One region of the Anaerostipes faecis genome, then DNA from elsewhere that is predicted to be linked to it. Evidence: riboswitches for the same ligand, from Rfam matches in the RefSeq annotation. Region 1 holds a riboswitch; each other region holds the start of a gene.
What was found. Region 1 has a riboswitch for thiamine pyrophosphate ahead of QGT46_RS13460 (thiamine-binding protein). Riboswitches for the same ligand answer to the same signal wherever they lie in the genome.
Positions count from the first base shown of each region.

Region 2: another riboswitch for thiamine pyrophosphate. It lies ahead of thiC (phosphomethylpyrimidine synthase ThiC); the one in region 1 lies ahead of QGT46_RS13460 (thiamine-binding protein).
Region 3: another riboswitch for thiamine pyrophosphate. It lies ahead of thiS (sulfur carrier protein ThiS); the one in region 1 lies ahead of QGT46_RS13460 (thiamine-binding protein).

Region 1 is NZ_CAJSYK010000023.1:24,222-27,502, forward strand. Features, by position in the region: gene QGT46_RS13450 (ABC transporter substrate-binding protein) at 1-179, opposite strand, end outside; gene QGT46_RS13455 (ABC transporter permease) at 208-972, opposite strand; gene QGT46_RS13460 (thiamine-binding protein) at 941-1,237, opposite strand; TPP riboswitch at 1,431-1,544, opposite strand; gene QGT46_RS13465 (amidophosphoribosyltransferase) at 1,707-3,113, shown strand; gene QGT46_RS13470 (transketolase family protein) at 3,237-3,281, opposite strand, start outside.
Region 2 is NZ_CAJSYK010000038.1:11,599-14,879, forward strand. Features, by position in the region: gene QGT46_RS16055 (hypothetical protein) at 1-742, opposite strand, end outside; gene QGT46_RS16060 (patatin-like phospholipase family protein) at 773-1,603, opposite strand; TPP riboswitch at 1,811-1,914, shown strand; gene thiC (phosphomethylpyrimidine synthase ThiC) at 2,007-3,281, shown strand, end outside.
Region 3 is NZ_CAJSYK010000008.1:89,211-92,491, forward strand. Features, by position in the region: gene thiH (2-iminoacetate synthase ThiH) at 1-480, opposite strand, end outside; gene QGT46_RS07420 (thiazole synthase) at 485-1,252, opposite strand; gene thiF (sulfur carrier protein ThiS adenylyltransferase ThiF) at 1,255-1,896, opposite strand; gene thiS (sulfur carrier protein ThiS) at 1,889-2,086, opposite strand; TPP riboswitch at 2,152-2,258, opposite strand; gene QGT46_RS07435 (amidohydrolase family protein) at 2,692-3,114, opposite strand.

The DNA of each region.
Region 1 (3,281 bases):
AAATATCCTTTTTCCTTTGCCACATAAATACCTGTGTGGTTAGTATTCGGTGTCCAGTCCAGAACAAATGTAATCTTTTTAAGCTTTCCGTCTCCGGCTTCCTCTTTCTTTGATCCGCATCCAGTCATTGATACAGCTAATAATGCAGAAAGGAATACAGCTAACATTCTCTTTTTCATAATCATCATCCTCTTTTCACTTTTTCGGCTATTCCCGGCTCTCCCATGGCATACATTTCTTCTGCAGAAAATTGACTGCCCACATCAGCAGCAGACTGATCGCAGAAATCATAAAGATCACCGCGAACATTTTGTCAAATGCAAAACCTTTCTTAACCCGGATCATATAGACGCCCAGACCTTCAAATCCTCCCAGCCATTCTGAAATGACGGCTCCCACAACTGCATAGGAAGCTGAAATCCGCAGGCTGGCAAAAAACTGGCCCAGAGATCCCGGAAATTTCACATACCGGAATATCTGCAGCTTTGACGCACCCATGGATCGCATCAGACTGATTGTATCTTTGTCCGCCGAACGAAAGCCGTCCAGCAGGCTCACAGTAATCGGAAAAAATGTCACGATAATAATCAAGATTACCTTTGGAAGCATTTCATATCCAAACCACAATACAAGGAGCGGCGCAATGGCCACTGTGGGCACCGTCTGCGTCAACACGATCAGCGGATAAAATGCCTTATACAGTTTATCGAAATGATCCATGAGCACTGCCATAAAAAAACCAATGACAACGCCTATCAGCAGACCGATAAACGATTCAATTATGGTCACTCTCGCATTCGTCATCAGCAGTGAAAAATCATTCACAAATGCCTTGACCACATCCACCGGCGACGGAAGCAGAAATTTTGAAACCATCCCTGTCCCGCTGGCAGTCTGCCATATTGCCAGAAGCACAAGGATCGCCGCTGCCGGCCACAGTTTATTGGTGGTGTTTTGTAACTTTTTTATCAATGGTAAGCACATCCCCTTCTGGCTTATAGGACACTTTAATGTAAGCCGCAACCGACGGTGCACCCGCACGGACAGCGATATGCTGACACTCTTTCACAATGTCCATCAGTTCATCGTAGTCACCCTCAATCGCAGTTTCAAACGGTCCCACATAATAATTCAGTCCCGTACTCTTAATATAATCAATTACCTGATCCACAATACGGATCAATTCTTCGTCATTGGCTGCCTCCGGCAGTGTTTGGATCGCTACGCTTGCATTCATATTTCTTTCCTCCTCGTAAATCTGTTTCCTTGACAACTTTGCGTGCCGGATGCAATTTGCCAAAGGCAAATAATTTCCTTGCGCATCTGTGCACAACCTGCGGAGCATTTTTATTTCATAGGGAAGGTCGTAGAACTTTACTATGAAATAAAAACCCCGCCGGATAAAATCCAACGGGGAAATAGTCTCATGTACAACTGTACTGTTTTATTCCTACGCTGGCATTACCCAGATCAGGTATAAGGGTTAAAGACTTCTTCTCGTCTTACTCTCAGCCGGCAGTCTGCCAGCACCCCTGTATATAAAGTTTTCGTATGTCTCGGTTTAACGGTATGTTTGTATTATAATGAATATATTGAATTAAATCAATTCCCATTTCGAAAGAATACCAATCTTTCCTTGTCCCGTTCCTTCCGTTTGGTTATAATAAATACAGCAATATAATTTTATTTACAAATCGGAGGAATTTATGGGCGGATTTTTTGGTGTCACTTCAAAACAGGATTGTGTTTTTGATTTATATTTTGGGACAGACTATCATTCCCATCTTGGGACAAGACGTGCCGGTATGGCGGTTTACAGTAAAGACGACGGTTTTGACCGGGCCATTCATAACATAGAAAATGCTCCGTTCCGGACAAAATTTGACAAAGACGTCAACAAAATGCACGGATATATGGGCATCGGCTGTATTTCCGATTACGAACCGCAGCCGCTGATCGTTCGCTCCCACCACGGTACTTACGCGATCATGACAGTAGGAAAGATCAATAACACGGATGAAATTATAAAGCAGATGTTTGATTCAGGCTACACACATTTTCTTGAAATGAGCGGCGGAGATATTAACGCAACGGAGCTGGTTGCTGCTATCATCAATCAGAAAGAACATCTCGTGGAAGGAATTCAGCATGCACAGGATGTCATCGACGGTTCCATGACGATCGTGCTTCTGACACCGAAAGGCATCTATGCCGCCAGAGACAAAATGGGCCGCACTCCGATTGCTGTAGGCAAAAAAGACGATGGCTACTGTATTTCCTTTGAGAGTTTTGCCTATTTGAATCTTGGATATGTGGCCGAACGTGAGCTTGGTCCCGGAGAGATCGTGATTCTTACGCCCGAAGGCATTCAGACTCTGGCAAAGCCAGGCGAAGATATGAAGATCTGTACTTTCCTTTGGGTTTATTATGGTTATCCTTCGTCCTCTTATGAAGGAATCAGCGTGGAGGAAATGCGCTATGAGTGCGGAAAGAAGCTGGCTCAGCGTGATGATGCCTCACCGGATACAGTGGCAGGAGTCCCTGATTCAGGAACCGCACATGCTATAGGATATGCCAACGAATCCGGAATCCCATTTTCCAGACCATTTATTAAATATACACCGACCTGGCCGCGTTCCTTTATGCCGACCATACAGAGCAAAAGGAATCTGATCGCCAAGATGAAACTGATCCCGGTCCACGAACTGATCCAGGATAAAAGCCTTTTATTGATTGATGACTCCATCGTAAGGGGAACCCAGCTCCGGGAAACCACAGAATTCCTTTATCAGAGCGGTGCAAAAGAGGTTCATGTCCGCCCGGCCTGCCCGCCGATCATATACGGATGCAAATATTTGAATTTCTCACGGTCTACTTCTGAAATGGATCTGATCACACGCCGGATCATTGAACAGATCAGCGGAGATTACAAGAATGTACATCTGGAGAAGTTTTCAAATCCGGACTCCCCGGAATATCAGGGTATGATAGATGAGATCTGTAAGCAGCTGAATTTTACATCACTCCGGTATCACAGGCTGGATGATATGATTGAGTCTGTCGGATTAGATCCTAAGAAACTTTGTACTTATTGTTGGGATGGGAAAGAGTAGGATATATGTAAGATCGCCTTTGATATTATAAAAACCTCCAAACTGATAAGTTCATCTTATATCAGTTTGGAGGTTTATTAAAAATACTCCTATTAAATCAATTATCTACATTTTTGAATGCTTCTATAAATAGTTCTCTATCTCCTTTTTCAAGTGTTCTGCCGTCAG
Region 2 (3,281 bases), on a different contig from region 1:
ACATCTCGGAGACTCCCGGCCATCCGGTCACGCCGTTGCCCATGGCAAGCGCCACATACTCATCTTCCGTATATTCCTTGAAATTAAGATCCTGATACTCGTTCCACTCGTCAAACACTTCGTTCCGGTCAAGGACCTCACGGCTCACCATAAACAGGCGCTTTGTTTTCTCATTGCGCAGCAGGATGCCGCTTCGCCAAAATACGATCCGGATCAGGAGAAACCTTTCCATCTCGTCATAAGATATCTTCTCCCCTGTCACCTGCACAAAAATATCATAGCAGTAATATACATCGAGAATACCGTAAGTAAACAGCATCCCGAAAATAACCTGCTCCCATCTTGTATGCCTTTCCATGATCTTCCCGGACTTGTGGCTCTTTAAAATAAAATAAAACAGATCCTTTGCCTCTATATTAACAGCCACCTGGTCCTCTTCCACATGAATGAAGCCCAGATACCGGAGCTGCTGAAGATCATTAAAATTGGGCTCCAGTGCAAACTGCCCATCCTTCTGTTCCCAAAGTTCAAACAAAAGTTCAATTGCCTCCAACTGAAGCATCCAGAGAAGAACCTGGGGCTCATCGATGAGTCTGCCGGCGATCTCCCCGGCCAGTTCAAGCTTGGCTGCATCTGCCTGCACCGGCAGAAAGAGGCGTTCACAGATTACTATTAAATTTCTTGTCTTATTGGTAGATAGTTCTTCTACATACGGCCGCTCTGAATACAAAATTCTTGCCATCCTGACCACCTCTTCTTCTAATTTATTGTATCACAGTTTTTTGATTTCTTCTATTCTTTCTATTGCCATATCGTATCCCATCTGATAAGTCTCCCTGAGCACATCGATATCCTTTTCAAAACTGTCAATGGGATGATCCGGCCTGAGAATCACAGCCTTTCCTTCTCTCTCCAGTCTCTCGCAGTACCGGACAGTGCGGTTGTACTCCACATGACGGTTCAAAAGCAGGTCCGGAAGCTTCGGATACTTTCTTTTCAGCAGCCTTGATGTAACCTTATGGCTTTTGCTGAGCTCCTTTTTATATCCCTTTGGTCTTGTGAGTACGATCAAATGCTTGTCATTGCCGTCCCGTATCGCTTTGCGAACCGGGATCGGATCTGCGATTCCTCCGTCGAAATAAGGAACACCGTCCAGATTGATCGCCGGGAAAATAAGCGGCAGTGCGCAGGTTGCCCTCAGCATCATGCACTCCTCATCCAAGTCTTTTCCGTCTTTGTACTCGATTTCCCCGGTCAGGGCATTGGTAACTCCCACTAGGATTTTTCCGTCATATTTGTAAAAGGTGTCCCAGTCAAACGGATATAATTTATTTGGGATCACATTGTAAACAAAATTCAGCCCGAACAGGCTTCTTTCTTTGATAAGATTCTGTCTTCCTACATACCTGGGATCATTTCTGTGATTCATAAGGATCTGAAGATTTCTCTCCCTCTGTCTGGATACGTAAGAAAAGCCGTCACAGATGCCGGCTGACACTCCGATCACATACGGAAACATAATGTCGCGGTCCAACAGGGCATCCATCACCCCTGCGCTGAAAATAGGCCGGAATGTCCCGCCCTCTAATATTAAACTTGCCATTTTCTCTCACTCCTAACTGCGTTTGGGCACTCCCCGTAATCCGCGGAAATGCTTCTCCTTTCCTTTATTATAACACAAAAACTGGAAACTTATTGTATGAGTTTTTATCACTTGATTGTCTCTTTTGGCTGATATTGCAATTTTCAAACCATTGCACTTTCTAATAAACAATGATACAATACGAAAGATGACCTTTAAGGTCGTTTTTGAAACTAAAATGGGAGCTTTTACGGGCTGAGAGGAAGGATGAACCTTCGACCATCATACCTGATTTGGGTAATGCCAACGTAGGGATTTAGATGCTTATTGTAACGGAAGCATGTACATTAAAAAGTAATGTTCCGAAAACTAAATACTGCATTTTAGATTCCCTCCCGACTGATTGAAACGAGGAGGTTGTAAGATGACTTACACAACACAGATGAATGCCGCCAGAGCCGGCATCGCGACCAAGGAAATGGAAACTGTAGCTGCCTATGAAGGAATGGATCTTCAAAAGCTTATGAATGAAGTTGCCGCCGGAACAATCGTCATACCGGCCAACAAAAATCATAAATGCTTAAAGCCGTTCGGCATCGGCAATTCCCTGAAAACAAAGATCAATGTCAACCTTGGAACATCCAGAGACTGTCTGAATATGGATGTGGAAATGAAGAAAGTAAACCAGGCTGTCTCCATGGGTGCTGAAGCGATCATGGATCTTTCTTCTTTCGGGGACACTCAGACCTTCAGAAGAAAGCTTGTGGCTGAATGCCCGGCCATTCTGGGCACTGTTCCGATTTACGATGCCATCGTATACTACAACAAGGCTCTCAAGGATATCACATCCAGAGAATGGATCGACATATTTAAAATGCATGCGGAAGACGGAGTCGACTTCATGACCATTCACTGCGGGATTAACCGCAGTACTGCAGACCGTTTTAAGGCCATGAAGAGACAGATGAACATTGTTTCCCGCGGCGGATCATTGATCTTTGCCTGGATGGAAGCTACCGGCTGTGAAAATCCGTTCTTTGAATACTATGATGAGATTTTGGACATTTGTAATGAATATGACGTTACTCTAAGCCTCGGGGATGCCTGCCGTCCGGGGTGCATTAAAGACGCCAGCGATATTTCTCAGATCGAGGAGCTGGTAACTTTGGGAGAATTGACGGCCCGGGCCTGGAAAAAGGATGTCCAGGTAATGATCGAAGGACCCGGACACATGCCAATGGACCAGATACAGGCAAATATGAAAATTCAGCAGACTATATGCAAAGGTGCGCCTTTTTATGTGTTAGGGCCGCTGGTTACCGATATCGCCCCTGGATATGACCATATCACTTCAGCGATCGGAGGTGCCATTGCAGCGGCATCCGGTGCAAGCTTCCTGTGTTATGTTACACCGGCCGAGCATCTGCGTCTTCCAAATGTAGACGATGTAAAAGAAGGCATTATGGCTTCAAAGATTGCAGCCCATGCGGCGGATATCGCCAAAGGCATAAAAGGAGCAATCGATTGGGACAACCAGATGGCCAAGGCAAGGCAGAAGCTTGACTGGGAGGCCCAGTTTGATCTGGCTTTAGACCCTGAAAAGGCAAGAAGGTACCGCGCTGAATCAAAACCTGAAAGAGAAGATACATGTACCATGTGCGGAAAAATGTGTTCCGTTCGAAATATGAATGCTGTGTTG
Region 3 (3,281 bases), on a different contig from region 1:
CACATCCATTGGATAGACTTCAATGCCGATGGTGGAAAAATATTTCTTTGCCAGCTCTACTGCCTTCCCGATATATTCTACGCTTGACGCTTTTTTAGATTCACCTGTGAGAATCAGGATTTCCTTCAGTCCTGTCCCTGCGATAGCTTTGTATTCCTGTTCAATCTCTTCCATGGTGAGCTTTGCCCGGTGGATCTTATTGGTACAGTTAAAGCCGCAGTACACACAGTGATTGACACAGTAATTGGCAATATAAAGTGGTGTAAACAGACAGACCGTATTCCCGAAATGCTTCATTGTTTCCTTTTTTGCTCTTTTGGCCATTGGCTCCAGAAAATCCATGGCAGCCGGTGAGAGCAGAGCCTTGTAGTCCTCAGCACTCACCGTTTCTTTTGAAAGAGCTGTGATGACATCGTCTTTTGTGTAAACATTGTAGTCATATTCATCATATTCCTTTAACACTTCATCTAATATCTCCATCGCCCTAGTCCTCCAAAAATCCTGTCAGCGGAGATGAGGCATCTCCTCCATGGTCCAGGACCCGTCCCAGTCCGGCAAGGTATGCCTTTCTTCCTGCGTCAACTGCCATTTTAAAAGCCTTTGCCATGGATACCACATCTCCTGCCGTAGCTACAGCCGTATTTGCCAGTACGGCATCGGCTCCCATCTCCATTGCTGCACAGGCCTCGGACGGCTTCCCGATTCCGGCATCCACAATGACCGGAAGATCGGTATCATCAATCAGCATTTGGATAAAATCTTTCGTAAGGAGTCCTTTGTTGCTTCCGATGGGCGCTGCCAGAGGCATGACCGCGGCGGCGCCTGCACTTTCCAGGTCCCTTGCCGTATTCAAATCGGGGCTCACATAGGGAAGAACAGTGAAACCCTCTCTTGAAAGAATCTCCGTGGCTTTGATTGTCTCTGCGTTGTCGGGCATCAGATACTTTGTATCCCGTATCACTTCGATCTTGATAAAATCACCGCATCCCACTTCTCTTGCAAGCCTTGCAATGCGCACAGCCTCCTGGGCATTTCTTGCCCCGGAGGTGTTTGGAAGCAGTGTCACCGTATCCGGTATGTACTCTAAAATATTGCTGGAACCTGCCTCCTTTACCCGCCTGAGCGCCATAGTAACAATCTGGGCTTCGGCCGCATTTACAGCCTCCGCCGTCTTTTCCAGGCTGAACTTTCCGGTTCCAAGCAGAAACCTTGATGTAAATTCCTTTGTTCCGATTTTTAATGTATCACTCATCTTTATACCTCTTCTTCTCCTAAAATCAACCGTATCGCCATGTTCGCCTCGTGTCCCGCACAGATTGATACTCTGGCCGCAGTCAGTGATTCCTCTGTTGATATCCCATGTGTCCCGTCTCCGCACACATAAAGCCGTTTCATTTTCTTTGCCGTTTTTATCAGGTTTGAACTGTAAGATCCGGCCATCCCGCTGCCGGAAATAACGGTATTGTCAGGCAGCTGAGACAATACGCCGTTGACCAGCTCGGCTTTCGCCTTTGGCGAGTCAAATGCCTCGCAGATAATCGGATATGGCCGAAACAGCTCTGCCGCATTTTCCTGCGTCACCCTTCCGTCAAAAAATCCCAGTTCAATCCACGGGTTGACCTGGCGGATCAGTTCACTCATGGCTTCTGTTTTTTTCATGCCGATCTGGGAAATGGTGTATGCCTGCCGGTTTAGGTTGGATGGATCTACCCGGTCAAAATCTGCCAGAAACAGCTTCCTGATCCCCGTTCTTGCAAGCATCAGGGCTATATTGGAGCCAAGACCCCCAAGACCCGCAACGGCCACGGTTCCTTCCCTGAGCCTTTCCCTCACTTCCGGCGTCTGGCGTCTGTCCAGTTCCTGTTCAAATCGTTCTCTCGTCAGCATCTCATCCACCGCCTACGAAGCTGACGATCTCCAGTGTATCCGCCTCTGTCAGCATGATAGCTTCATACTCAGCCTTTGGGACGATCTTTCCGTTTCTCTCCACCGCAATGTGCTCAAGCCTGTAACCCTCTTTCAGAAGAAATTCCTTCAGAGTGATCCTGCTCTCGAGGAATCTTTTGTTTCCATTGACACGCATCATAACTCTCCTTTCGTTTCCCGGAGCCACAAACGAAAAAAAGATGAAGCGTAAGCTCCATCTCTGTGTTCTATCGATTGAAAACTCCCTACGCTAGTGCTAACTAACAGGTTCCATGAATCTTCGGGTTATACCCTCTTCTCAGCCGATAACATCGGTTCTCCAGTTTTACTTGTTTATGAAATTATATGGCAGACAACATTCCTCTGTCTTACCAAAAAATATTATAATCCTGTTATCTGAAAAATTCAAGTATATTTTTTGTCGTTTGCGCCGGCTTTTCTATCGTTTGCGTTTTTTCAGCACAGCCACGGTTCCGTATGGTACAAGTAATACATCAGAACATTTGCTTTTATTTCAACCTATTACTGCAGAACTATGCATATTAAAAACGCTTTTTCATTTGATCCGAAATGAACATAGTATATATGATAAATGAAGTTGAATCTCCTCCATCTTTATTGGAAAATCAAATGTAATGATAATCGAGTCATCCAAAGGGACTTCCTCTCAATCGGTCCCCGGAGGATGACTTTTTTGGTCGGATCATATCCGTCGCATATTTCAGCGCTCAAAGACCTTTCTTGCGCCCACATATTTCGCTGTGATCACTTCCGTGAAGCATCATTTAAGACAACAGCGTCAAACTCATATCCCTCCTCGAAACTTCCAACCTGCCCGAAAAAGCTTCCGCCTCCCTTGGTTCCAAGATAAAGCGCTTCCGAGTTTTCTGAGAGATGAGACTGCACATACAGACCGGTCTCTCTCTGAAATTTCCCAAGCTGCTCCATCAGTTCATCGGAGCAGGAAGGCAGAAGCCGCGGCGTCAGGATCATCTGCATCATCGTCCTGTCTTTCACAGTCTCATACCACTTTCTTGTCTCCTCGGCGGATGTCCGGGCATCCTCTTGCCTGTAATCATCGGGACAGTTCCGGTCCATGCATACCTTTCCCGCAAACCCGCAGATTCCTGCTTTCTCAAGCAGATCCATCAGCAAAACCGTGGCATCTCTGTGGATCGTCGCAAACACATTGACTCTGGATGTTTCACTTCACCTTTCCGTCTCCACAGACCAGATAAGAATCCTCGTGGCTCCGGAACTTCCCTGGTTCAGGCGTATAAATAATTTCTCCTTTTAAAGCAAAGCTATCCATTATCATATCCTCCTGAATCTATCTTCAGATCTTTAAGTGTGAC